DNA from 3 places in the Streptomyces sp. NPDC014995 genome. Region 1 is predicted to be linked to each of the others. Evidence: riboswitches for the same ligand, from Rfam matches in the RefSeq annotation. Region 1 holds a riboswitch; each other region holds the start of a gene.
What was found. A riboswitch is a leader RNA that binds a small molecule or an ion and turns the genes downstream of it on or off. The one in region 1 is predicted to bind thiamine pyrophosphate.
Positions count from the first base shown of each region.

Region 1 (7,355 bases):
ATGTCCCGGTGCACGAACCCGGCCCGGTGCGCGGCACCGAGCGCGGCGAGCACCGGCTCCAGAATGTCCAGCGCGGCCCGCGGCTGCAGCGCCCCGCGCTCGCGCAGCACGTCCCGCAGGGTGCAGCCGGCGACGTACTCCATGGCGAGGTAGACGTACGACCCGTCCGTCCCCTGGTCGAACACCTGCACGACATTCGGGTGCGCCAGGCGCGCGACGGACTTCGCCTCCCGGATGAAGCGCTCCACGAACGAGGCGTCGGTCGCGAGCGTCGGGTGCATCACCTTGAGCGCGAGGACCCGGTCGAGTCGGGTGTCCACGGCCCGGTAGACCGTGGCCATGCCGCCGACCGCGATCCGCGCGTCCACGCGATAACGCCCGTCGAGCACCTGCCCGACCAGAGGGTCCTGAAGGGTCGTGTCCACGCACGCGAGTGTACGAGCCCCCACGGACACCCCCACCTCGTCCACCCTGATCGGCGCGGGACTGCAGCGGAGCTGTGACTTGGGGCGGGTGGCGCGAGGCGGGCGCCGCGGGGTGGGGAGGAGGAGCCGGGGCGGGTTGTGTACCGAGGGGAGCGTGCCAGGGCTGCCCTGCGCTCCTGCGCAGCGGAGCGCGACAGGGCTGTCGCCGGGCAGGGCGCGCGCCGTGCGCGGCTGGCGGGAGCACGACACGGCTGTCGGGCAGCACGGCGTGGCAGCCGCGTGGCACGGCGCGGGAGCCGCCGATGGTGTTCCGCCCTCCGGGGGAGGGGGCCGGGGCGCCGGGTCAGAACGCGGGACGCTCCGGGTCCAGCGCCGCCAGGCCCTCCGCGGGAGACGACGCCTCGGCGAAGTGACGACGCGGAATCCGACCCGCCAGCCGGGCCAGCCTCCCCGCCTCCACGCCCGCCCGCATGGCCAGCGCCATCCGCTCGGGGTCCTGCGCCCGCGTCACCGCCGACGCCAGCATCACCCCCGCACACCCCAGCTCCATCGCCAGTGCCACATCCGACGCCGTACCGGCCCCCGCGTCCAGGATCACCGGCACGCGCGCGTGCTCGACGATCAGCTGGAAGTTGTGCGGGTTGCGGATCCCGAGCCCCGATCCGATCGGCGACCCCAGCGGCATCACCGCCGCACACCCCACGTCCTCCAGCTTCCGCGCCAGCACGGGATCGTCGTTGGTGTACGGCAACACCGTGAACCCGTCGTCGACCAGCGTCTCGGCGGCGTCGAGCAGCTCGACCGGGTCCGGCAGCAGGGTCCGCTCGTCGGCGATGACCTCCAGCTTGACCAGATCCGTCCCCAACGCCTCCCGCGCGAGGCGCGCCGTCAGGACGGCCTCCCCGGCGGTGAAGCACCCCGCCGTGTTCGGCAGCACCCGGATCCCGAGCCGCTCCAGCACCGACAGCACGGACCCGTGCACCGAGGGGTCGACCCGCCGCATCGCGACGGTGGTCAGCTCGGTCCCGGAGGCGACCAGCGCCCGCTCCAGCACGTCCAGGCTGGGCGCACCGCCCGTACCCATGATCAGACGGGACGAGAAGGTCGTACCGCCGAGGACGAAGGGATCGTCGGCCATGGCTCAGCCTCCCTGGACGGCCGTGAGGACTTCCACACGGTCCCCCTCGGAGAGGGCCGTGGCGGACCACCGCGCGCGCGGGACGACGGTCTCGTTGAGGGCGGCGGCCACTCCGGAGGGCGCCGCGGTGAGGGACCGTACGACGGCGTCGAGGGCCGTACCGGGAGCGACCTCCCGGGATTCCCCGTTGACGGAGATGTTCATGCGGGCTGCTCCGAGAGTGCGGCGGCGCCGAAGCGCCGGGGTGTGAAGGGACGGGCCTCGTCGGGGAGTTCACCGGTGGCCAGCACATGCGCCATCGCGTCGCCGGTCACGGGCGTGAGCAGCACGCCGTTGCGGTAGTGCCCGGTCGCCAGCAGCAATCCGTCCAGCTCGGTCGGCCCGAGCAGCGGCCCGTTGTCCGGCGATCCCGGGCGCAGGCCCGCGCGGGTCTCCGTCAACGGCAGCTCGGTGATCCCGGGCACCAGCTCGTGCGCGTCCCGCAGCAGCTCGTACACGCCGCCCGCCGTCACCGTCGTGTCCCAGCCCAGCTCCTCACTGGTCGCGCCGACGACCAGCTCGCCGTTCTCCCGCGGCACCAGGTACACCTGGCTGCCGCGGACCACGGCCCGTACCGTCCGGTTCAGGAACGGCGCGTACCGCTGGGGCACGTGCAGCCGCAGCACCTGCCCCTTCACCGGCCGCACCGGCGGCAGCACCTCGTCCGGCACACCGGCGAGCCGTCCGCTGAGACTGCCGGCCGCGAGCACCACCTGCCCGGCGCCCAGCGCCGTACCCGCGCGCGTGAGGACCCCGGCGGCCCGGCCGGCCACCACGGACAGCCGTTCGGCCCAGGTCCGGTGGAAGACCACGCCCACCCGCTCGCACGCGGCCACGAGCGCGCCCGCCAGCCGCCGCGGATCGATCTGGTGGTCGCCGTCCACCCGCAGCCCACCGCGCACCCCCGGCGCGAGCATCGGCTCCAGGCGCCGGCACTCCCGCCCGGACAGCCACTCCGACTCCAGCCCCGACTGCCGTTGCAGGGCGTGCAGTTCCCGTAGATGGGCGCGGTCGTCGGCGTCCAGCGCGACCGCGAGCGTGCCCGAGCGACGGTAGCCGAGGTCGTGGCCGGTGAGCCCGGTCAGCTCGGCCGCGAAGTCCGGATAGCGGCGGGCCGACGCGAGGTTCAGGCCGAGCAGCGTCTGCTCGCCGTAGTGCAGTTCCGTGACGGCGGCCAGCATCCCGGCCGCCACCTGCGCGGCCCCGCCACCCGGTTCGGGGTCCACCACCGCCGTGGCGAACCCGCGCTGCGCGGCCCGCCACGCCGTGACGAGCCCGATGATGCCGCCCCCGATGACGAGGACGTCTGACGTACGTGAGGACATGGGCGTCCAGCCCCTCCCTTCGCCGGCATGACCCGGATCAGGTTCGTACGGTCGGAGGCCGCCAGCCTCCCTCTCAGCCCGGTGCGTCCGGGCTCCCGCGAGTGCTCTACGTTGGCCACCCTAGCCCGCCCCCGCACCACTCAGTAAGGGAGCCTCCGCCTGTGCCCCGTTCGCTCGACGGTCTCGTCCTCGCCCCCGTCGCCGACCAGGCGCCCGGCCAGGTCGGCACCCGCACCCGCTTCGCGTACCACGAGCGGGACGGCGTGATCTGGGCCGACTACGCGGGTGGCGACGTCGTGCGCGGGCACCTGGTGGGTACGCGGGAAGGAGACCGGCTCGACTTCCGGTACGTGCAGCTCGGGCAGGACGGGACGACGTCCTGCGGACACTGCGTCTCGACGGTCGTGGAACTGCCCGACGGCCGGGTGCGCCTCGACGAGACGTGGGAGTGGGAGTCGCGGCCGGGCAGCGGGACGAGCGTTGTGGAGCAGGTCACGGAGCACGACGGCTGACTGACGATTCGTCAGTTGTCTAAGGTGATCAGGTGAGTGAGCAGACGCAGGAAGAAGGCAGGGCACCCGGGCGGCGCGTGGTCGTCGTCGGCGCGGGCATGGCCGGGGTGCAGACCGCGGTCGCGCTGCGCGAACAGGGCTTCACCGGCACGGTGACCCTGATCGGGGCCGAACCCCACCAGCCCTACGACCGGCCCCCACTGTCCAAGGCCGTCCTGCTCGGCAAGGCGGAGGGCTCGGCCTTCGACGTCGACTTCGAGAGCCTCGACATCGGACTACGGCTGGGCAGCGAGGCCCTCGGCGTACGCACCGCCGACCACGAGCTGGACACCGAGGCCGGGCCCGTCCCGTACGACGTCCTCGTCCTCGCCACCGGCGCCGAACCGATCCGGCTGCCCGGCGCCGAGGGCGTGCCCGGCGTCCACCTGCTGCGCACCCTGGACGACGCCGAACGGCTGCGGCCCGTGCTCGCCCGGCAGCACGACATCGTGGTCGTCGGCGCCGGCTGGATCGGCGCCGAGTTCGCCACGGCCGCGCGCGAGGCGGGCTGCGCGGTCACCGTCGTCGAGGCCGCCGACCGGCCGCTGGCCGGCGCCCTGCCCGCCGAGGTCGCCGCCCCGATGGCCGCCTGGTACGCCGACAGCGGCACCGAACTGCGCACCGGCGCGCGCGTGGAGCGCGTCGAGCCCGGCGCGGTCGTCCTCGACGACGGCTCGCGGCTGCCCGCCGACGCCGTCGTGGTCGGCATCGGCGCCCGCCCCGCCACGGCCTGGCTGGCCGGCTCCGGCATCGAGCTGGGCACGCACGGCGAGGTCGTGGCCGACGCCCACCTGCGCACCTCCGCGCCGGACGTGTACGCGGTCGGCGACTGCGCCTCCTTCCCGTCGGGACGGTACGGCGAGCGGCTCCTCGTCCACCACTGGGACAACGCCCTCCAGGGCCCGCGCACGGTCGCCGCGAACATCCTCGCCGAGACCACCGGCGAGCCCCCGGCGGTCTACGACCCGGTCCCGTACTTCTGGTCCGAGCAGTTCGGCCGCTTCGTCCAGTACGCCGGCCACCACACCGGCGCCGACACCACCCTGTGGCGCGGCGACCCGTCCGGACCGGCCTGGACGGTCTGCTGGCTGCGCGAGGACCGTCTCGTCGCCCTCCTCGCGGTGGGCCGCCCGCGCGACCTCGCCCAGGGACGCCGGCTGATCGAGGCGGGCACACCGATGAACCCGCGGCTGCTCGTGGACCCGGCGAGACCGTTGAAGGCGGCGACGGCCTGACTTGGGGTGGGAGGAGCCGGGCGGAGGGCGGTGGCAGCCCGATCCGAGGCCGGAGGAGCCGGGTGGGATGCGGTGGCGGCCTGATCCGGGTGTGAGGAGCCGGGCGGAAAGCGGTGACGGTCCGATCCGAACGCCTTGCCGATCAGGCCCCGCCGGAGCGACCCGGCTTCCGACTGTCAGTGGCAGATGGCAGGCTTGTTCCCGTGACCGAGATTGACGCAAAGATCGATGCTCTCGTCCCCGCCTGGCTCACGCTGCCCGACATCGCCGAAATGCTCGGCGTCGAGGTGACGCGCGTCCGGCAGCTGGTCAAGGAGGGCCAGCTCATCGCCGTACGCCGTGGCGAGAACCGCGCGCTGCACGTGCCCGCCGCCTTCATCGACGGGGACAAGGTCGTCAAGGGGCTGTCCGGCACCCTGACGCTGCTGCGGGACGACGGCTTCACGGACGAAGAGATGCTCGAGTGGCTCTTCACCCCCGACCCGTCCCTGCCCGGTACGCCGGCGCAGGCCCTGAGCGAGAATCGTGGCACGGAGGTGAAGCGCCGCGCCCAGGCGCTCGCCGTCTGACCCGCTGATTCGAACAACCGCCCGGTGTACGACCGTGGCCCGCACCGCCACGGTCGTACACCACCGCCCCGGGGGGACCCACGCATGCCCGACACCGCCCGCGCCCGACTCGCCGACGCCCGCCTCTACCTCTGCACGGACGCCCGTAAGCGCCAGGGCGACCTCCCGGAGTTCCTGGACGCGGTCCTCGCGGGCGGCGTCGACATCGTCCAGCTGCGCGACAAGGGTATGGAGGCGGCCGAGGAACTGGACCACCTGAAGGTGTTCGCCGACGCCTGCGCCCGCCACGGCAAGCTGCTCGCGGTCAACGACCGCGCGGACGTGGCCCATGCCGCCGGCTCCGACGTCCTCCACCTCGGCCAGGGCGATCTGCCGGTCCCCGCGGCCCGTGCCATCCTCGGCGACCACGTCCTCATGGGCCGCTCCACGCACTCCGTGGCGGAGGCGGAGGCCGCCGCCGTCCAGGAGGGCGTGGACTACTTCTGCACCGGTCCCTGCTGGCCCACCCCCACCAAGCCCGGCCGCCCCGCCCCCGGCCTCGACCTGGTCCGTCACACCGCGTCCCTCGGCACCGACCGTCCCTGGTTCGCCATCGGCGGCATCGACCTCACCAACCTCGACGAGGTGCTGGAGGCGGGCGCCCGCCGGGTCGTGGTCGTCCGGGCGATCACGGAGGCGGAGGACCCGGGCGCCGCTGCGACGGAGTTCGCGAAGCGGCTGAGCCAGGCCTGAGCCGGGCCTGAGCCAAGCCCGAGCGGACCTGGTCGGGTCTGAGCCCGGCCGCTCCCCGGCTCCCGCATGCTGTCCAAAGGATGGACAGTAAATCGACAAATCGGGCAAATGCCCGGGATCTGGTTGGGTGACCGCCGACCCCTGGCTAACCTGCGGGTATGGCCCTCGGAACCGCATCCACCAGGACAGACCGCGCCCGCACCGTGCGTGACATCCTGGCCACCGGCAAGACGACGTACTCGTTCGAGTTCTACGCGCCGAAGACCCCCAAGGGCGAGCGGAGTCTGTGGGATGCCCTTCGCAGGGTCGAGGCGGTGGCACCCGACTTCGTCTCGGTGACCTACGGCGCCGGCGGTTCCACCCGGGCGACCACGGTCAAGGAGACGGAGCAGATCGTCGCCGACACCACCCTCACCCCGGTCGCCCACCTCACGGCCGTCGACCACTCCATCGCCGAGCTGCGCAACATCATCGGCCAGTACGCCGACGCCGGGATCCGCAACATGCTCGCCGTGCGCGGCGACCCGCCCGGCGACCCCATGGGCGAGTGGGTGCCGCACCCCCGGGGCCTCACCTACGCCGCCGAGCTCGTCCGGCTCATCAAGGAGTCGGGCGACTTCTGCGTCGGCGTCGCCGCCTTCCCCGAGATGCACCCGCGCTCCGACGACTGGGACACGGACGTACGGCACTTCGTGGACAAGTGCCGGGCCGGCGCCGACTACGCCATCACACAGATGTTCTTCCAGCCCGAGTCCTACCTACGTCTGCGCGACAGGGTGGCGGCGGCCGGCTGTGCGACCCCGGTCATCCCCGAGATCCTGCCGGTGACGAGCGTGAAGATGCTGGAGCGGCTGCCGAAGCTCAGCAACGCCCATTTCCCGGCCGCCCTGAAAGAGCGGATCCTCACAGCAAAAGACGATCCGACCGCTGTACGCTCCATTGGCATCGACTTCGCCACGGAGTTCTGCGCACGGCTGCTGTCCGAGGGAGTGCCCGGACTGCACTTCATCACGCTGAACAACTCCACGGCGACGCTGGAAATCTACGAGAACCTGGGCCTGCACCACCCGCCGCAGGCCTAGACCGGTCGCACCGACATACGACACACTGCGTAGCGGCCACTGGGAGAGGGGCGTACATGGGCTGGACGGTCCTCTACATCGCGTTCGGCATCGTCGCGCTGTGGCTGCTCGGTGAGGTGCTGCTGCAGTACAAGGCGCGGCTGCGCTGGCGGCTGCTGGCGTTCGTCGGCTTCCTCGGTGTCGTGCTGGGCGTGCTGATCCCGTCCGTCATCGTCATCGGTCTGGGCGCGGCCGCCTTCGCGGTCGGCCAGACCTACGT
Region 1 covers NZ_JBIBVX010000001.1:428,475-435,829, reverse strand. The annotation lists gene pknB (Stk1 family PASTA domain-containing Ser/Thr kinase) at 1-425, opposite strand, end outside; gene ACF1A1_RS01970 (thiazole synthase) at 769-1,563, opposite strand; gene thiS (sulfur carrier protein ThiS) at 1,567-1,767, opposite strand; gene thiO (glycine oxidase ThiO) at 1,764-2,927, opposite strand; TPP riboswitch at 2,925-3,036, opposite strand; gene ACF1A1_RS01955 (hypothetical protein) at 3,089-3,439, shown strand; gene ACF1A1_RS01950 (NAD(P)/FAD-dependent oxidoreductase) at 3,472-4,713, shown strand; gene ACF1A1_RS01945 (Rv2175c family DNA-binding protein) at 4,917-5,282, shown strand; gene thiE (thiamine phosphate synthase) at 5,367-6,014, shown strand; gene metF (methylenetetrahydrofolate reductase [NAD(P)H]) at 6,173-7,096, shown strand; gene ACF1A1_RS01930 (hypothetical protein) at 7,153-7,355, shown strand, end outside.

Region 2 (7,355 bases), on a different contig from region 1:
AGGCCTTCGGCTTGCGCCCCCGCCGAAGGGGAGCGCAAGCCGTACGCCCGGCTGAAATCGGGGAACTGCCGGTCTCGGCGACCGGCTCACCGCTCGCTGCCGGGAGCGACCTGGCGAGGTCAGAGGATGCCCGCTCGGCCGGCCGCCGTGATCCAGGACGGGAACTCGGACAGGAGCCGGTCGTACAGCTCCTGGTCCGGGACGGTGCTGATGTCGTCGACGGCGAAGAAGCCGACGTTGTCGACGCGGCGACCGGGGAGGGTGTCGAAGCGTTCCAGCACCCCGTAGTTGGACCGGCCGAGGCCCACGAACTGCCAGAAGATCGGCTCCTCCACCGCGGCACGCAGTTCCCGTTCGATCGCGGCGTCCCGGTAGACACCGCCGTCGGAGAAGAACAGCACCAGGGTCGGGGCGGCCGCCGGGTTCTCCCGTACATACTCTCTGACCTGGGCGATCGCCTTCTGCTCCTCGTTCTGGATACCGACCGTCCGCATGTCGACCTGCCCGGGTTCCAGGCCCCTCCTCGGCTTCTTGCCACGACGGAAGAGGTTGATCTCCCCCACCCGCACATGCAGCCGCAGCCACTCGGGGAGTTCACCCAGGCGCAGGTCGGGCAGGCGGGCAGCGTGGGAGGCGAACGTCCAGGCCTGCATCTCGCCGTCGTCGTCGAGCTGGGCCGCCACCGCCGCCATGCGTTCCACGACGTCCGCGACCACGCCCCGGGAGTAGAGGAAGGCCATGGATCCGGAGGCGTCGAGCACGAGCACGACCCTCGCCCTGACACCCGTCGCTCCCCGCTTGCTCAGGCTGACGGCCACCTGCTCCTTGCGCAGGGACAGCCGCTTGCGCATGTCGACGGGGAGTCGCTCCTCGCCCTTCGTCAGGCGAGGACCGGCAGGTGCCTGAGCCGGAGGGGAAACCGGCGGGGCAGGGTGGACGGGCGGTGCCTGGGGATACGGTGCCGGGGCGAGGGCCGTCGCCGGGGAGGTGACCGTTGCCTGGGGAGCGACCGTCTCTGACGGTTCGTCATCGACGGTGATGCCGAAGTCGGTGGCCAGTCCCGCGAGCCCGGAGGCGTACCCCTGTCCGACCGCCCGGAACTTCCACCTCCCCTCGCGCAGGTACAACTCGCCGCCGATGAACGCAGTCTCCGTCTCCCCCTGCATCTCGAAGCGCGCCAGCTCGGCCAGGCTCCCCGAGTCGAGCAGCCTCAGTGTCAGACCATTCACCTGCCCGAAGGTGCCCCCGTCCGCCGACGCACACAGCTCCACACGCGCGACCGCACTCTCCAGCGCCCGCAGGTCCACCTCCACCGCGTCCGTCGTGACACCGGCGTCACTGCGCTTCCCCAGGTGGGTCACGGCATCGGAGGCATGCCGCGGCTGGTTGTAGAAGACGAAGTCGCCGTCGTCGCGCACCCTCCCGGCCGCGGTCAACAACAGTGCCGACGCGTCGACGTCCGGCCCACCGGCCCTCTCGGCCCAGCTGATCTCGACGCGCACGGCCGACGCGTCGACCGGCAGATTGGCGCCCTTGCTCATGGATCGCGCTGTCATGGGGCCAGTCTGCCGACCCACGCCCCACGAGCAAGCCTCTTGGGAGGCCGGACGGCTGGACGGACCGGACGGACCGGACGGGCCGAATGAGCCGAACGGGCCGGGCGGACTGAACGGGCCGGGGACGGGCCGGGCGGGCCGGACCTCACCGCCGGCACGCGATGGGCGTGCCCGCGACGCCCCGGGTCGGTCGCCGTGGGCACAGGGGCGGCGCTCGCCTCGGCTCACCGGAACCGGAGAGCACCACCCCGGACCGACGCGCCGACGAGCCCGCCCCGGGTGGGCGGCAGCCGACGGGCCGACACGAGCCGGTGGACCGACGCGGGTGGGTGTCAGTCCGCCAACGGCAGATACACCCGGTTGCCCGCCGCCGCGAACTCCTTCGACTTCTGGGCCATCCCCTCCTCGATCTCCGTGCGCGTTCCGCCGTGTTCGCGGCGGATGTCCTGGGAGATCTTCATCGAGCAGAACTTCGGCCCGCACATCGAGCAGAAGTGAGCGGTCTTGGCCGGCTCCGCCGGCAGTGTCTCGTCGTGGAACTCACGGGCCGTGTCCGGGTCGAGGGCCAGGTTGAACTGGTCCTCCCAGCGGAACTCGAAGCGGGCGTCGGACAGCGCGTCGTCCCATTCCTGCGCACCGGGGTGCCCCTTGGCGAGGTCGGCTGCGTGGGCGGCGATCTTGTAGGTGATGACGCCGGTCTTGACGTCGTCACGGTTGGGCAGGCCCAGATGTTCCTTGGGCGTGACGTAGCAGAGCATGGCCGTGCCCCACCAGGCGATCATCGCGGCACCGATGCCGGAGGTGATGTGGTCGTACGCCGGCGCGACGTCCGTCGTCAGCGGACCGAGCGTATAGAACGGAGCTTCATCGCAGATCTCCTGCTGAAGGTCGATGTTCTCCTTGATCTTGTGCATCGGGACATGTCCCGGGCCCTCGATCATCGTCTGAACATGGAAACGCTTCGCGATCCGGTTGAGTTCCCCGAGCGTGCGCAACTCCGCGAACTGCGCCTCGTCATTGGCGTCCGCGATCGAACCGGGCCGCAGACCGTCCCCGAGCGAGTACGTGACGTCGTAGGCGGCGAGGATCTCGCAGAGTTCCTCGAAGTTCTCGTAGAGGAACGATTCCTTGTGGTGGGCCAGGCACCACGCCGCCATGATCGAGCCGCCACGCGAGACGATGCCGGTCTTGCGGTTCGCCGTCAGCGGGACGTACGGCAGACGCACGCCCGCGTGGACCGTCATGTAGTCCACGCCCTGCTCGGCCTGCTCGATGACCGTGTCCTTGTAGATCTCCCAGGTCAGCTCCTCGGCCCTGCCGTCGACCTTCTCGAGGGCCTGGTAGAGCGGCACGGTGCCGATGGGGACGGGGGAGTTGCGCAGCACCCACTCGCGAGTGGTGTGGATGTTGCGACCGGTGGACAGGTCCATGACCGTGTCGGCACCCCAGCGGGTCGCCCAGGTCATCTTCTCGACCTCCTCCTCGATGGAGGAGGTGACGGCGGAGTTGCCGATATTGGCGTTGACCTTCACCAGGAACCGCTTGCCGATGATCATCGGCTCGATCTCCGGGTGGTTGACGTTCGCGGGCAGGACCGCCCGGCCTGCCGCGATCTCCTCGCGGACCACCTCGGGCGACACGTTCTCCCGGATGGCCACGTACTCCATCTCGGGCGTGATCTCGCCCCGGCGTGCGTACGCGAGCTGGGTGACCGCCTTGCCGTCGCGGCTCCGGCGCGGCAGACGAGGCCGCCCGGGGAAAACGGCGTCGAGGTTGCGCAGCCCACCGCGCGGTGCGGTGTGCTTGATGCCGTCGTCCTCGGGACGGACGGGGCGGCCCGCGTACTCCTCGGTGTCGCCGCGGGCGATGATCCAGTTCTCCCGCAGCGGCGGCAGGCCCCTGCGGACGTCGGTCTCGACGAGCGGATCGGTGTACGGACCGGACGTGTCGTACAGCGTGACCGACTGCCCGTTGGTGAGGTGCACCTGACGGACCGGCACCCGCAGGTCGGGGCGTGCGCCCTCGACATACGCCTTGTGCCAGCCGATGGACTTCCCGGCCTCCCCGTTGGCGGAGATCTCCGTGGAGATCTGCGTGGAGGCAGGCGTGCGTGCGTCCTTGTTGGTCATGAGACCTACTCCCTACGCCGGCATTACCCGGTAACAGGTTCAGCGGTCGACGCAGCGGCTACCGTCTGCCGACGTTTCATGTGAAACATCACTCGATTCCGGTGACGTTCCACGTGAAACATCGCGAAGACGGAGGTCAGCGCCCTCTCAGCCCGGTGCTCCGAGCTCCCGCGTGTGCAAAGGTTGACCCCACGCTAGCGGCAATTCGGGCGCGGTGAACAGGGGGCCCCGGTCGTTCTTGCGATGATCGGTCGGTGACCACGACACACCATCCCCCGTACCCACCGCCCGAGCCGCCCCGCGGAACGGGTGCCGGAGGCGGCCACGGCCCCAGCTCCGGCACCGGCCGCAGCCGCGGCCATGGCCCCGATGCCGGTCCCGGTGCCAGTCCTGGCTCTGGTCTTGGTCCTGGTCCTGGCCCTGGAGACGATCGCGATTTCGCCGGCAGCGGCCGGCCCCAGGGTCCTGGATACGGCGGCGGTCGCCCTGGCTTCGGCGGTGCGCAGAGGCGTGACGGCGATCAGCAGCCGGGCGGCGGGTATGGCGGACCCGGGTCCGGTGGCGGGGAGCGCGGCTCCCGTGGCGCCGGGCATGGGTTCGGTGATGGTGAGTACGGCTCCAGTGGCGCCGGGCGAGGCCCCGGTGGGGGCGAGCGCGGTCCTGGTGGTGGGCAGGACGGTGGCCACGGACACGGGCACGGACACGGCCCCGGCGACGGACACAGCGGTGGGCATGGCCCGGGTCCCGGTGGCGGCAACGGCCCGGGCCCCGGTGGGGGCAACGGCCCGGGTTCCGGCGGTGGGCACGGGCACTCGCACAGCCATGGTCACGGCCCGGCCGCTCCCGTCTCCCAGCACCTGCGCAAGGTCATCGCGGCCGTCCTCATCCCCTTCGCCGTGGCCGTGCTGGCCGGGCTGGTCGTGCTGTGGCCCGGCGGTGCCCCGCCGCACGAGCGAACGGGAGTCGGCTTCGACCGGCAGACCCAGCACGCGACAGTCACCGAGGTCGTGAGCGTGAGCTGCTCGTCGGTGAACGCCTCGGGCGACACCCCGACCGGCGACACCTCCACGGCCGAGGGCTCCTCCGCCCAGCAGCAGGCGAACGGCACCTGCAAGCGGGCCACCATCCGGGTGGACACCGGCAACGACAAGGGCCGTACGTTCACCGAGATCGTGCAGCCGGACCAGTCACGGCAGTTGCGCGAGGGCCAGGAGGTCGTGGTCGCCTACGAGCCCTCCGCGCCGAAGGACCTGCAGTACTCGGTCACCGACGTGAACCGCCGCGTTCCCCTGGGACTGCTCGCCGCCATCTTCGCCGTCGCCGTCGTGGTCGTCGGGCGGCTGCGGGGCGTCATGGCGCTGGTCGCGCTGACCATCAGCTTCCTGATCCTGAACTTCTTCATCCTGCCCGCGATCCTTCAGGGCTCGAACCCACTGGTCGTGGCGGTGGTGGGGTCGAGTGCGATCATGCTGATCGCGCTCTATCTGTGTCATGGCCTCTCGGCCCGCACCTCGGTCGCGGTCCTCGGGACGCTCATCTCCCTGTTGCTGATCGGCGTCCTCGGCTCGTGGTTCATCGACTGGGCCGCGCTGACCGGCAACACGGACGACAACACCGGTCTCATCCACGGCCTGTATCCGTCGATCGACATGAGCGGTCTGCTGCTCGCCGGCATCATCATCGGCTCACTCGGTGTCCTCGACGACGTGACGGTCACCCAGACGTCGGCGGTCTGGGAACTGCACGAGGCCAACCCGTCGATGGGCTGGCGCGGGCTGTACCGGGCCGGCATCCGGATCGGCCGCGACCACATCGCGTCCGTGGTGAACACGCTCGTCCTCGCCTACGCCGGCGCCGCGTTGCCGCTGCTGCTGCTCTTCTCGATCGCCCAGAGCAGCGTCGGTACGGTCGCCAACAGCGAGTTGGTCGCCGAGGAGATCGTGCGCACGCTGGTGGGCTCGATCGGGCTGGTCGCGTCGGTGCCGGTGACCACGGCCCTGGCGGCCCTGGTGGTCTCGGCCGACCGACCGCAGCCCGGTACGGCGACCGGGACGGCCCCGGAGGGGGCACCGGGGGCGACGCCGGCCGGTACGGCAGGCCCGGCGCCGCAGGCGGCCCGAGGCGGTCGCGGCAGGCGACGCAAGCGCTGACGCGGCGTGCGTGCGAGCCGGTACCGACGACCGGCCCGCACGATCGCTAGGCAGCCTGCGATCGCTGTGCGGCCTGCGATCGTTGTGCGGCCTGCACGATCGCTGGTGCGGCCCGCACGTCCGGCGCTTGGCGCACTCCCACGGCAAATCGGCGCCTCCTCGATCCTCGGCAGCGCGGTGTCGGGGCCGGGACCTCCCTCTTGCTCGGAGGCCCGGCGCCAGGGCGGGTTCGGGGCACCGCCGCCGCTCAGAAGAAGCGTTCCTGCACAGCCCCACCCCTGCCGAAGCGTTCCGCCACCGTTCGCCGCCGCACCCCTCAGCCGGCGCTCTGCTCCTCCGCCAGGATCCGGTCCAGCGCCTCGTCGAGATGGGCGTCGAAGTCGGCGAGCGCACCCTCCTGGCCCAACGGCACCAGCTTGTCGGTGCGGTCGAGGAAGGCCACGAGCGGTGCCGCCGAGGAGCGGAACACCGCCTGGTCGCTCCCGACCTGGAGCCGGATCAGGACCTCGCTCAGTGCATCCGGGTCGACCGGCGAGACCCGCACATCTCCCTCACCGCACGGTCTGCCCACCCCGTCGATGAGCAGCTCCCGACCGAAGGCCCAGGTCACCGGGGCATCACCGGGCAGGTGAAAGGTGAGGCGTACGGCGTAGGGATCGCAGGTCTCGTAGCCCAGCTCCACCGGGATGCGGAACGAGAGCTCCTCGGAGACGAGAAAGCTCATCATGACCTCTGCCTGTACTACTTGCACGGACTCGCGCATCGCCTTACCCCGTCATGGCCGTCGAATGGCTGGGAATGAACCCCTCACATTGCATGGCATCTTGCTGAAAGTACACAACAGATCACAAGGAGTGAGTTTTCAGATACTGATAGAGATCGCGAGTGATCCCAGCATCCGCCCGGCCTCGTCCTGCAGTTGCCGGGCCGTCGGCATCAGCCGATCGGCCTGGTGGGCGGGGAGGGAGATGGCGATGGTGGCGGCCGTCGTGCCCACGGTGACGGGGATCGCGGCGCAGACCGCGCCCAGCGCGTACTCCTGCCGTTCGACGACCGTCTCCGTCCGCCGTACGCGGTCCAGCCGCCGCAGCAGGGTGTGGTCGTCGCGGACCGTGTACGGGGTGAGGGACTGCACGGGGTAGCGGTCCAGGTGGTCGCGGCGGGACTCCTCGTCGAGCTGGGACAGCAGGCACTGGCCGACGGCGTGCGCATGCCCCGTCTCACGGAAGTCGGCCCATTCCTCGACCGCCGGATTGCCCGGGGAGTCGGCGACACACATGACCTCGATCTCGCCCTCGCGGTACACGGCGTAGTACACGGGAGCACCGATCGCATCACGCCAGTGGGCCAGGATGTCGACGACCGTGCTGCGACGTTTCTGCGCCGCTCCGCTGCTGCCCAGCCGCTCGGCCGCCTCACCGAGGAAGAACAACCCTTTGTCCCGGTGGAGATAGCCCTCGTGCACCAGCGTGCGCAGCAGGTGGTACGCCGTGGGGAGCGCGAGGCCGGTCTCGCGGGCC
Region 2 covers NZ_JBIBVX010000002.1:213,543-220,897, forward strand. The annotation lists gene ACF1A1_RS05360 (hypothetical protein) at 1-2, shown strand, start outside; gene ACF1A1_RS05365 (VWA domain-containing protein) at 120-1,556, opposite strand; gene thiC (phosphomethylpyrimidine synthase ThiC) at 1,889-3,685, opposite strand; TPP riboswitch at 3,678-3,867, opposite strand; gene ACF1A1_RS05375 (YibE/F family protein) at 3,940-5,835, shown strand; gene ACF1A1_RS05380 (SsgA family sporulation/cell division regulator) at 6,152-6,598, opposite strand; gene ACF1A1_RS05385 (IclR family transcriptional regulator) at 6,698-7,355, opposite strand, start outside.
Region 2: another riboswitch for thiamine pyrophosphate. It lies ahead of thiC (phosphomethylpyrimidine synthase ThiC); the one in region 1 lies ahead of thiO (glycine oxidase ThiO).

Region 3 (7,355 bases), on a different contig from region 1:
GAAGCGCGCCACGAACGCGTCCGCCGGCCGCTGCCACACCTCGAGAGGCGTACCGGACTGGGCGATCCGCCCGTCCCGCATCACCACCACCCGGTCGGCGAGCGCGAACGCCTCGCCCTGGTCGTGGGTGACCGCGAGCACGGTGGTGCCCAACCGCCCGAACAACTCGCGGAGTTCGACGACCAGCCGCTCCCGCAGCGACCGGTCGAGCTGCCCGAGCGGCTCGTCCAGCATCAGCAGCCGGGGCCGGGGCGCGAGCGCGCGGGCCAGCGCGACCCGCTGCTGCTCACCGCCGGAGAGCGAGGCGACGGCCCGGCCGGCGGCGCCCGGCAGCCCGACGAGGTCCAGCAACTCCCGTACCCGCTCGTCCTGGTGCCGCCTGGGAACGCCGTGCATGCGCAGCCCGAAGGCCACGTTGCCGCCCACGTCCCGCTGCGGGAACAGCTGATGGTCCTGGAACATCAGCCCGAGCTCCCGCTTGTGCGCGGGCACCCCCGCCTGGTCGCGCCCGTCGAGCACCACCCGCCCGGCGTCGAGGGGTTGCAGCCCGGCCACCGCCCGCAGCAAGGTCGACTTGCCGCTGCCGCTCGGCCCGAGCACGCACACCACCTCGTGCCCGGCGACGGCGAGGTCGACGGCGTCGAGCACCGCCCGCCCGCCGAACCGCACGGTCGCACCCTCGAGCCGCAGCAGCATCAGAACTCTCCCGTCCGGTCGGTCCGCAGCCGCTCCAGCACCAGCAGGGCCACCGCGCACACCAGCATCAGAATCGTGGAAAGGGCCATCGCCTGCCCGTAGTTGAGCTCACCGGCCCGGCCGAGGAGCCGCGCCACCGCGACGGGCAGCGTCGGGTTGTCGGGCCGTGCGATGAACACCGTCGCCCCGAACTCCCCGAGCGACACCGCGAAGGCGAACCCGGCCGCGACGAGCAGCGCCCGCCGCACCATCGGCAGGTCCACCTCCCGCCACACCCGCCAGGGCGACGCCCCCAGCACGGCCGCCGCCTCCCGCAGCCGTACGTCCACCGCCCGCAGCACGGGCAGCATGGTCCGTACGACGAAGGGGACGCCGACCAGCGCCTGCGCCAGCGGCACCAGGATCCAGGTGCCGCGCAGGTCCAGCGGGGGCTCGTCGAGCGCGATCAGGAAGCCGAAGCCGACGGTCACGGCGGAGACGCCCAGCGGCAGCATCAGCAGCGCGTCGAAGCCGCGGACGAAGCGTCCGGCGTCGCGCCGGGTCAGGGCCGCGGCCGCCGCCCCGCCGACCAGCACGGCGATGGCCGTGGCGGCGAGGGCGTACTCCAGGGAGTTGCCGATCGCGTCGATCGGCGGGACGAGGAAGACGTTGCCGTCGTCGCTGGTCAGCGCCCGGTAGTAGGCGAGGTCGGGCGCGTCCAGCGAACGTTGCACGAGCACCGCGAGCGGCATCAGGAGCAGCACGGCGACGGTGACCAGGACACCGGCCAGCAGCCCCCACTGCCCGGCCCCGCGCGGCCGTCGCGCCGTCACGGAGGCGTCCACCAGCCGCAGCGCGGTCTCCCGCCGCCGTACGGTCCAGGCGTGCACGGCGAGGATCGCGCCGACGGCCGCGAACTGCACGATCGTCAGGACGGCCGCCGTGGACAGGTCGAAGATCTCCGAGGTCTGCCGGTAGATCTCGACCTCCAGGGTCGAGAAGGTCGGCCCGCCGAGGATCTGGACCACGCCGAACGAGGTGAAGGTGAAGAGGAAGACCATGAGCGTGGCCGCCGCCACGGCGGGCGCCAGGGCCGGGAGCGTGACCTGACGCCAGGCGCGGAAGGGTGACGCGCCCAGAATCCGCGCCGCCTCCTCCTGCCGCGGGTCGAGCTGCGCCCACAGCCCGCCCACCGTCCGCACGACGACCGCGTAGTTGAAGAAGACGTGCGCGAGCAGGATCGCCCACACCGTGGTGTCCAGCCGTACGCCCCACAGCTCGTCGAGCAGCCCGCCGCGTCCGACGAGGGCCAGGAACGCCGTACCGACGACGACCGTCGGCAGCACGAACGGGACGGTCACGACCGCCCGCAGCACCTGCTTGCCGGGGAAGGCGAAGCGGGCGAAGACGTACGCGGCGGGCAGGGCGAGCAGGAGGGTCAGCGCGGTGGAGGCGAGCGCCTGCCAGGTGGTGAACCACAGGACGTGCCGGATGCCGGACTGTCCGAGCACGTCCCAGAGCCGCCCGAAGTGCCAGACCCCGTCGGCCCGGAGCCCGCGCGAGACGATCGCGGCGACGGGATAGGCGAAGAAGACCCCGAAGAACGCGACGGGCAGGACCATGAGCCCCAGCCGCGCCGCGCTCCCGCGTCGGGTGGCCCCTACTTCAGTACGAGCGAGGTCCACGACTTGACCCAGTCGTCACGGTCGGCGGCGATCTTCGCCGGGTCCATGGTCTCGGGGTCCTCGGCGGCGGGCCCGTACCGGGTGAACTCGACGGGCACGGCCGCGCCCTTCACCACCGGGTAGACGAACATGTTGAGCGGCATGTCCTCCTGGAACTCCTTCGAGATCAGGAAGTCGATCAGCGCCTTGCCGCCCGCGCTGTTCTCCGCGTTGCTCAGCAGCCCGGCGAACTCGATCTGCCGGAAGCAGGTGCCGGTCGCGACACCGGTCGGGGCGGTCGTCGGCTTCGGGTCGCCGTAGATGACCTCGGCGGGCGGCGAGGAGGCGTAGGAGACGACGAGCGGCCGGTCCGCCCCGGCCTTCCTGCCGCCTGCCGACCCGGAGAACTCCTCGTTGTACGCCTGCTCCCAGCCGTCGACCACCTTCACGCCGTTGGCCTTGAGCTTCTTCCAGTAGTCCTGCCACGCGTCGTCGCCGTACCGGGCGGCGGTGCCAAGCAGGAAGCCGAGGCCGGGCGAGGAGGTGGAGGCGTTCTCGGTGACCAGGAGGTTCTTGTAGGCGGGCTTGACCAGGTCGTCGAAGGAGGCGGGCGGGGCCAGCTTGTGGTCGGCGAAGTACTTCTTGTCGTAGTTGACGCAGATGTCGCCGTAGTCGACGGGCGTGACCCGGTGCTTTGCCGCGTCGAGCTGGTACCGGGTGTCGACCTGGTCGAGCCCCTTGGCCTCGTACGACTGGAACAGCCCGTTGTCGAGGGCCCGCGACAGGAGCGTGTTGTCGACGCCGAAGAAGACGTCGCCCTGCGGGTTGTCCTTGGTGAGGACGGCCTTGTTGACGGCCTGCCCGGCGTCGCCGTCCTTGAGGACCTTGACCTTGTAGCCGGACCGCTTCTCGAAGTCCGCGAGCACGCTCTTGGAGACGGCCCACGAGTCGTGGCTGACGAGGGTGACGGTCCGGGAGCCGCCGCTCGATCCCGTGTCGTCGGACGACGACGCACCGCACGCGGACAGCGTGACGAGACCGAGGCCGACGGCCGCGGCCATGAACGTCCTGGTGTGCACTGGATTCCTCCTGGAGGTGACCAGGAAGAGACGCGGCCCTGCCCGGGACCCGCGGGGGGGTGCCCGGGCAGGGCGCAACAGCTCGAGTGATGACCGAACTCCCTACCCAGAATGACCTGGGCGAGGTTCAGAGGGTCTGCGGCCCGGTTGCCGCACTCTCAGCGCTGTGGCGCTCCCCTGTCGGAATATGAAGGTGTCTGAATACCGATGGTGGTGCTTACGCCGGTCAGACTACCGCTCGGTGGCGGCGAGCTGACCACACGCCCCGTCGATCTCCTGGCCACGGGTGTCCCGGACGGTGACGGGTACCCCGTGCGCCGCGATGGCCTCGACGAACGCCTTCTCGTCCTCGGGCCGGGAAGCGGTCCACTTCGAGCCCGGGGTCGGGTTGAGCGGGATCAGGTTGACGTGCACCGGCCGGCCCTTGAGCAGCCGTCCGAGTCGGTCTCCCCGCCAGGCCTGGTCGTTGATGTCACGGATCAGGGCGTACTCGATGGACAGCCGCCGCCCGGACCTCTCGGCGTACTCGAAGCCGGCGTCGAGCACCTCGCGCACCTTCCACCGGGTGTTCACCGGGACGAGGGTGTCGCGCAGCTCGTCGTCCGGGGCGTGCAGCGAGATCGCGAGCCGGCACTTGAAGCCCTCGTCGGAGAACCGGTGGATGGCCGGCACCAGCCCGACGGTCGACACGGTGATCCCGCGCTGCGACAGCCCGAGCCCGTCCGGCGTCGGGTCGGTGAGGGCGCGGATCGCGCCGACGACCCGCTTGTAGTTGGCGAGGGGCTCGCCCATGCCCATGAAGACGATGTTGGACAGCCGGGCCGGCCCGCCCGGGACCTCCCCGTCCCTGAGCGCCCGCATCCCGTCCACGATCTGGTGGACGATCTCGGCGGTCGACAGGTTCCGGTCGAGCCCCGCCTGCCCGGTCGCGCAGAAGGGGCAGTTCATCCCGCACCCCGCCTGCGAGCTGATGCACATGGTGACCCGGTCCGGATACCGCATGAGCACCGACTCGACCAGCGTCCCGTCGAACAGCCGCCACAGCGTCTTGCGGGTGGTGCCCTGGTCGGTCGACAGATGCCGGACGACCGTCATCAGATCGGGCAGCAGCGCCTCACGCAGCTTCCCGCGCGCTCCGGCGGGGATGTCGGTCCACTCCGCCGGGTCGTGCGCGTACCGCGCGAAGTAGTGCTGCGACAACTGCTTCGCCCGGAACGGCTTCTCACCGATCTCCGCCACCGCCTCCTTCCGCTCGGCGGGCGAGAGGTCGGCGAGATGCCGCGGCGGCTTCTTGGCTCCGCGGGGGGCGACGAAAGTGAGTTCTCCGGGTGCAGGCATAACACGTCCAGTGTGGCAGATCATCTCCGGGACCCCAGGCCAGAGCGGGGTGGGGGTGGTCACCCGTGGGCGGCGTCTGTCAGCGTTGGTCGGCCTCGGACGGCCCAGGGACGGCCCAGGGCTCAGCCAGCCTCCGACTCGCCGTGTCCAGACAGCGACGCCACCACCCATCACTCCATCTGCACGGGAGCGACCGGGAGCTGCTCCTTGTAGGGCCATGTGAAGGTGCGGTCGGGCTCGAGGTGGGCGTCCCCCCAGTGGATGGCATGGATGCCGTTTTCGACGTCGGCCGTGAAGAACACACAGACCAGCCTGGTGGAAGCTCCCAGCTCCTCGAACACCTCGTGCAGCCCCAGATACTCCTCGGTCGCCAGGTCCTCATCGACGTCGAACAAGCCTTCCGGAGGCTGCGGCCCGTGCGCCCGGAACAGCCGGTGCCGAGTGGGCGACGCGTTGGCCGGCAGCCGGGCTCGGTCCAGGGGCCTCGGCCTGTCCGCGTACCGGAACGGGAAGAGTGCGTGATCATTGATCACCGCATACTCGTACCCGCGCACGTCTCGAACGGCTTCCCCCAGCTCACGCGCCGTCTCCGCCAGGTTCTCGCGCACCAGCCCTGCTAGGGCGACACCGTACGGACTCCGCTTCTTCAGTCCCGCAGCGAGGTGCGCGGCATGAGCTTTCCCGTGTGCCTTGGCCAGTTGCACCGGGACCGCAGCGGCAAGCGCGCCGGCATGCCGCCCGAACCGCTCGACGGCCCAGGCCGACGGCCCTACCGGATAGCCACCCAACACCGACATGCAGTGCTCCCTCCCCCAGGTCCCGCCTCAGAACTGTGTGACACGCACACGAAGGGCGCACAAGGGGGCGATCCGGCCAGGACGCGGCCACACACGCTCGTTCCGCAGAACAGCCAACTGCTCACGGTCTCGCTGATCAGCGAGGCCAACCGCGGATCCCAGCGACATAGCACATCGGATGCAGGATCTGCTACATCAACTGCTCGATGTCAGTCCCCTCCGCCATGCTCCGCAGTGCTATACCGAGACATCACCCAGGGGGTTTAGTGGCGAAGAAGGCGCGACAGCAGACTCGGAAAAAGAAGCAGATGAAGGGGGTTTTTCCCAGCGCGATTGACGGCGGCGGCGTGATGTTCGCCCTTGCCGACATCCAGCCCTAGATAGACGCTGATGTCTGTTTCGCCCGTCACGACCGTCACTCCCGCCCTCGCCTGTTCCCCGGCCTCACCTGCGGCATCAGCGTGCCGGCATCCACGTTACGAAGAGACTGCCGTACCCGGTTGAGGGATTGGCGCTCGTGCCTCTAATCAGCGGTCTGCCAATGCCTCCGGCACCGGCGACACCACCTTTTCGATCATCTCGACTGGGGGCGCAAGTCATACCGGGGCCGAAGGCCGGGAGCCTCCTTGCGAGGCCACGAAGAAGGTAACGGGGCTCCGCAGCCCCTGCCTCGGACGCATCCCGAGCGCCCCCACCCTGATAGCTGTCAGGGCCACGACGTCCCTGGTGCGGTCTACGGTTCGAGTCGTCGGTTACGACCACAGAGGAGACCCCATGGGACTGAGAAAACGAGCGGCTGCGACGGTCGCGACGCTGATCGCCGCGTTCCTTCTTCCGCTGGCCGCGCAGGCACCGGCACAGGCCGCCGCCACCGCGTGGACGCCGGGGATCTCCCCCCTGTACGACGGCGAGTGGGTGCAGCGGGACATACAAGGTGGTGACGATGCTGACAGGGCGCTCAAGATTTGCGCCTTGGCATCAGGGATCGCCTGTGTCTCGGTCGGTCAGGGCGACGGCAAGCAGAGCATCTTCCACCTGTACAGGTGCGGAACGCGGTCGCTCTCGAACTTCATCGACGCGCTCTCCGTGCTCAACAACCAGACGGGCGGAGCCCAAGTCCGTTTCACGGGGCCCAACGTGGGTACGTACCGCGCCCCTGCCAACCCCAACGTCATCACCGTGTTCCCGAACGCGGCGACGTACGACTTCAACACCATGTCCGTCTGCTGAGGTCACACCGCCCCGGGCACGCCGATCAGGGTGTCCGGGTCGTCGCCCCGTACGACTCCTGAGGTACTCGACGACCCTGACCCTGGTCTCCGTCGCCCCGAACGCCCACAGCGCGGCGCCGTCCTCCTTGTGGAGGCGGATGCCGCCGGTCTGGGTGCCGGCGGGGGCCGGTTGCGTGGCCAGGTCGGCGACGATCTGTGCGGCGGCGTCCTCGCCGGGCAGCGCCGTCTGCTGTGCGTGGGCCGCTTCCACGGCCGCGGCGGCCACACTGTCCGCGTCGCGGACACCTCGATTGACCAGCCAAGACGTCAGGCGGGCCAAGCCGCGTCGACGGAGAGCGGCCGGTGTCTGGCAGCCGGTCAGCAGGACCAGTGCACCCTTGCGGGCCGAGTAGTCGAAGGCCCGCTCCAGGGCGGGAAACATGCCCGTGAGCACGTCGCGAAGCCGGTTGACCGTCCGCACCCGGTCGGTGATCAGGTCGGTGCGGTGGGCGGTCAGCAGTGCCAGGTCGGCGGCCAGCTGCGCGGGCACGTCGAGAGTGCTGAAGTCCCGGCGGTGACGTGCGGTCTCGG
Region 3 covers NZ_JBIBVX010000011.1:125,486-132,840, forward strand. The annotation lists gene ACF1A1_RS22490 (ABC transporter ATP-binding protein) at 1-696, opposite strand, end outside; gene ACF1A1_RS22495 (ABC transporter permease) at 696-2,297, opposite strand; gene ACF1A1_RS22500 (thiamine ABC transporter substrate binding subunit) at 2,336-3,418, opposite strand; TPP riboswitch at 3,500-3,607, opposite strand; gene rlmN (23S rRNA (adenine(2503)-C(2))-methyltransferase RlmN) at 3,650-4,756, opposite strand; gene ACF1A1_RS22510 (hypothetical protein) at 4,927-5,553, opposite strand; partial or broken gene ACF1A1_RS22515 (IS110 family transposase) at 6,922-7,355, opposite strand, start outside.
Region 3: another riboswitch for thiamine pyrophosphate. It lies ahead of ACF1A1_RS22500 (thiamine ABC transporter substrate binding subunit); the one in region 1 lies ahead of thiO (glycine oxidase ThiO).